DNA from 2 places in the Skermanella rosea genome. Region 1 is predicted to be linked to the other one. Evidence: predicted binding sites of a transcription regulator. Region 1 holds the regulator's gene; the other holds the start of a gene.
The links. The regulator LexA, encoded in region 1, represses DNA repair genes until DNA is damaged. The targets are predictions, from matches to a motif close to ATGTTCTANTTTGGTTC.

Region 1 (2,450 bases):
TTTCGTCAAGGAGATCGGCCGGCTCGGCGGCGACATCACGCATTTCGTCTCGCCCAGGGTCGCCGAACGGCTCGCCGCGCGCTTCGCCCAGGACGAAGGCGACGTGACCAAGCGCGTGCAGACCCTCAAGGTCTGACGCGCCCGCACCGTCGTCTCCGGGCGGATCAGGGTAAATGCAGGTTGACCGGAAGGGTCCCGGCCCCTATGTTCCGCCCCGACCCTGAGAGCGTGTAGCTCAGCTGGTAGAGCAACTGACTTTTAATCAGTAGGTCCTGGGTTCGAACCCCAGCGCGCTCACCAAAAAAGCCCCCGGAGACCAACGGTTTCCGGGGGCTTTTGGTTAGTCTGCATCAAGCTGCTTCAGCAGAGTTTCGGGCGGTACCGGCCAGTTGGTGAAGCAGCGCAGCACCGATCCGTCCAGGACACGCTCCAGCGACATGTCGCTGATCAACCCGCTCGTGACGATGCAGCGCTGGTACGTCCGAACCATGTGGCGCACACACAGGTACATCTTGGCTCGCGAGGCGGCGAAGGGGCGGATGTGGCGGCCTTCCGGCGACAGGCAGAATTCCGCCATGGCCGTGGGAACGCCCGGCCATTCCGGATCGAAGCAGTCGTCCAAGGCGACCACGCCCTGACCCGTGAGCAGGGGCGCGAAGTTGTTCAGGTCGTTCAGGACCGAGGGATGGTCATGGACGGCATCCAGGTGGAGGAAGCGGAGGCTGCCTCGCTCGACCATGTCAGGAGGTCCCTCCAGTTGCCGGAGATCCGTGGCGACGCATACCAGCCTGCTTCCGAGTTCCGGACAGCACCGGAGGATGTTCGCTTCGGCCACGGCCCGGGAAACCTCATGGAAGGCGTCGAAGCAGAACACGGTCTCGTCGGCGCGCGCCAGCAGGCCGAGCGCGACCGCGGACTTCCCCTTGTAGATCCCAAGCTCGCAGGTGTCGCCGCGGAATCCGCCTTGCTTCTGGATGAAGTCGATCAACCAAAACAGCAGGATGTCATGATTGTAGAACCAGCCTTCGATCTGGTCCTCGACATGCTCCTGATAGATCCGGAAGAGTCGGGAAACTTCCATGAAGCGGTCCAGTCAGCATCGTCCGCCCGGAGTGGCGTATCGCGGACCAGACTACCGCGCATTCGTAAACGAAAAGGGCGGACCGTAGAGCCTCGCAAGGCTCCCCAATCCGCCCCTCACGGCGGCGACCTGACGACTTCGCTTCAGTAACGCCGCAGCAGGCCCACCAGGCGGCCCTGGACGCGCACCCGGTCGGCACCGAAGATGCGGGTCTCGAAGGCCGGGTTCGCCGGTTCCAGCGCCACGGTCTGGCCCTTGCGCCGAAGGCGCTTCAAGGTCACCTCGTGCTCGTCGATCAGCGCCACGACGATCGTGCCGCTGTCGGCCATGTCGCACCGGTTGATGATGACCGTGTCGCCGTCCAGGATGCCGGCCTCGACCATGCTGTCACCGGCGACTTCCAGCGCGTAGTGGTCACCGGGGGGCAGCATCGTCGCCGGGACGTTGATCATGGCGCTGTTGTCGCGCAGCGCCTCGATCGGCGTACCGGCAGCGATCCGACCGTAGAGCGGAAGCTGGATCGCCTCGGCCTCGGTGCTGGCCTCGCGGCCGGCCAGGGCGCCGGTGAAATCGCCCTTGATGACGTTGGGCTGGAACTTCGGGCGGTCGGGCGCGCGCTGCTGCTGGCGGGCCGCACCGGCTTCCGCACCTTCCGGCAGCCGGAGCACCTCGAGCGCGCGGGCACGGTGGGGCAGGCGACGGATGAAACCGCGCTCCTCCAGCCCGGTGATCAGCCGGTGGATACCCGACTTCGACTTCAATCCCAGGGCATCCTTCATCTCGTCGAACGAGGGCGAGACCCCGCCTTCGCCCAGCCGGTCGTTGATGAAGAGCAGAAGCTCGTATTGTTTACGTGTCAGCATCTACGCCCCCTGCGCGCGGGACCAACCGGTCCAGAACAAAACAAAAACATCAATCTATGTTCTAGTTTGGTTCGCGGAAGGCGTCAAGCATTCGCTGAACATTTTTACCCTTGTCCGGCAGGTCCGGTCACCTAAAGACTCAGGACTCCGCCGCCCAGGGGAAGAAATTCGACAGTGTCGCCGGCCGATGCGGCCGGCGCGAAGGGCGGGCGGACCACCAGGCAGTCGGCCCGGGCAAGCACCGTCAGCAGCGAACTGTCCTGCGATTCGAAGGGGTTGGCGACCAGTTCGCCGTCCGGGCCGATACTCAGCGATGCCCTCAGGTAATCTTCGCGCTGGTCGTTCTGCTTGACGGGACGCCCCAGGACTGCGGTGCGGCGCGATCCTTCCTCCGCCGGAAGCCCGAGCAGGCGGCGGAGCGCCGGCCTGAGGAACAGGATGGCGCAGACCTGGCTCGACACCGGATTGCCGGGCAGGCCCAGGACCGGCACATCGCCCAGCCGGCC
Region 2 (2,450 bases), 700 kb from region 1:
GCCAGGAACTTCTCCGCGTCGAACAGCGGAAAGCTGCCCTTCTCGGCGGCAAGCCGGGTCGAGGCCAGATAGGCGTGCCGGCGCAGGGCCGCCAGCCACTGCTCCGTCAGGGCGACCGCCTGCTCGCTGCCGTAGCGCGCCCGGCACAGGATCAGGGCATCGGCCAATCCCGTGACGCCCAGCCCGATCCGCCGCTTCGCCTTCGCCTCCGCCAGCTGCTCGGGCAGCGGGAAGCGGGAGACATCGACCACATTGTCCATCATGCGGACGGCCAAGGGCACCAATTCCGCCAGACGGTCCATATCCAGATGCGCCTGTTCGGTGAACGGCTTCCGCACCAGCGCCGCGAGGTTTATCGACCCCAGCAGGCAGGCGCCGTAGGGGGGCAATGGCTGCTCCCCGCATGGGTTGGTTGCAGAGATATCCTCAACGTACCACAGATTATTGTGCTGGTTGATCCGGTCGATGAAGATGACGCCCGGTTCGGCATAGGCGTAGGTCGCCCGCATGATGCGGTCCCACAGGTCGCGAGCCTGCAGGGTCTTGAAGACGGTACCGTTGAAGGTGAGCGGCCACGCGTCGTCCTGACGGACCGCCGTCATGAAGGCGTCGGTCACCAGGACCGACAGGTTGAACATCCGCAGGCGCCCGGCTTCGCGCTTCGCCTCGACGAAGGCTTCGATATCCGGGTGGTCGCATCGCAGGGTCGCCATCATGGCGCCGCGCCGGTGTCCGGCGCTCATGATCGTGCGGCACATGGCGTCCCACACGTCCATGAAGGACAGCGGGCCGGAGGCGTCGGCCCCCACGCCCAGCACCGCGGCACCCTTGGGGCGGAGCGTGGAGAAGTCGTATCCGATGCCGCCGCCCTGTTGCATGGTCAGGGCCGCTTCCCGCAGGTGGGCGAAGATGCCGCCCATGTCGTCCGGGATCCGGCCCATGACGAAGCAGTTGAACAGGGTGACGTTGCGTCCGGTGCCGGCACCCGCGAGGATCCTACCGGCGGGGAGGAACTGGTAGTCGGCCAGCGCCTCGGCGAATCGGGTGACCCACGCGGCGGGGTCTTTTTCAGGCTCGGCCAGGGCTTTGGCCACGCGCGTCCAAGTGTCGCTGACCGTTTTGTCCACAGGCTGCCCGTCAAGCAGTTTCAGCCGGTATTTCATATCCCAGATTTGCTGGGATATGGCTGCCACCGATGTCATGCTGGTCTCCGTCCGCCACCGCTCCTGGCCGCGATGAAAACGTCAAACTTATTGTTCAACAAGGATTTTCGTGGATCTCTTGAGGCTTATCCGGAGAATTGGTGTCTTTGCCCGCCCTGGTCAAGCCGGCCTTGTTCCTGTTATGTTCTTATATTCGCCGTAATCCGGACAATCGGCCGGTATTGCAAGCGAGCCTCTTCGCGGTGCAACGCCAACGCGCACATCCACAGAGTTTTCCACAGGGTGAAAAAAGTCAGGGCACTGCTGCCGGCGCTCCTTGGGGCACCTGCTTGGCCGGCTTCTCCGTAGGCGGGCCGCCCGCTTCCACCACCAGCCGATCGGTCGCCGCCTCCAGCCTGGTTTCCAGTTCCGCCAGCGCCGCGTCCCGTCCCAGTCCCGGCTCGATCGGCGGAAGGAACTCCACCAGGACCCGGCCGCTCCGCTTCCGGAAACTGCGTCGGCCCCAATAGACGCCGGAATTCAACGCCATGGGCACGATGGGCAGGTCCAGTTCCTTGTAGAGCACCGCGACTCCGACCCGGTAGGGCAGGTAACGTCCGACGGCCGTCCGGGTTCCCTGGGGAAAAATGACGATCGGCCGCCCTTCGGACTTAACCCGGGCAGCGCCCTCGATCATCGACCCGATGGCCCTGCCGCGCGCACTCCGGTCGACCGCGATCATCCGAGCCTTTGCGGCGTACCAGCCCCAGATCGGAAGGAACAGCAGCTCGCGCTTCAGGATGATCGCCGGGTCGTCGATCAGCAGGTGGAGCTTCATCGTCTCCCAGGCGGACTGGTGCTTGGCCGCCAGAATGTAGGAACCGTTCCGCGGGACGTTCTCCAGACCGCGCACCTCGTAATCGAGCCCCAGGATCGCGCGTTCCAGGAAATAGACGGTACGCAGATACCACTCCACCACATGCACCATCTGCCGGCGCGGAAGCAGCAGCATCCACAGCAGGCCGAAGCAGCACACCGTCGTCCAGGTGAAGAACGCGATATTGAACAGGAGCGAACGGGTGACGGTCATGGGCGTCTTGGACAAGGCCTTCTGGATGGAGGTATCTCGCACGGTCGGATGCGCCGGTCGCCCGGCGTGGCGTCCCTTCTAGCGCGCCCGGGCGCCGGACGCCAGTCCGGCTTGGCGGCCGGAGGGTCGCGCCCTGGTCAGTTCGTGGATCAGGATCGCCGCGGTGGCCGCGACGTTGAGCGACTGGACCCGGCCCGATCCCGCCAGGGTCACGACTC

Region 2: a site for LexA is predicted at 1,334-1,350, ahead of JL101_RS15510 (adenosylcobalamin-dependent ribonucleoside-diphosphate reductase). Genes of this name have one in related genera too.

Annotation. Positions count from the first base shown of each region.
Region 1 covers NZ_CP086111.1:2,643,541-2,645,990, forward strand. The annotation lists gene coaD (pantetheine-phosphate adenylyltransferase) at 1-136, shown strand, start outside; tRNA gene JL101_RS12135 (tRNA-Lys) at 225-300, shown strand; gene JL101_RS12140 (class I SAM-dependent methyltransferase) at 341-1,081, opposite strand; gene lexA (transcriptional repressor LexA) at 1,225-1,944, opposite strand; gene JL101_RS12150 (molybdopterin molybdotransferase MoeA) at 2,076-2,450, opposite strand, start outside.
Region 2 covers NZ_CP086111.1:3,341,004-3,343,453, reverse strand. The annotation lists gene JL101_RS15510 (adenosylcobalamin-dependent ribonucleoside-diphosphate reductase) at 1-1,202, opposite strand, end outside; gene JL101_RS15505 (lysophospholipid acyltransferase family protein) at 1,456-2,274, opposite strand; gene JL101_RS15500 (TrmH family RNA methyltransferase) at 2,311-2,450, opposite strand, start outside.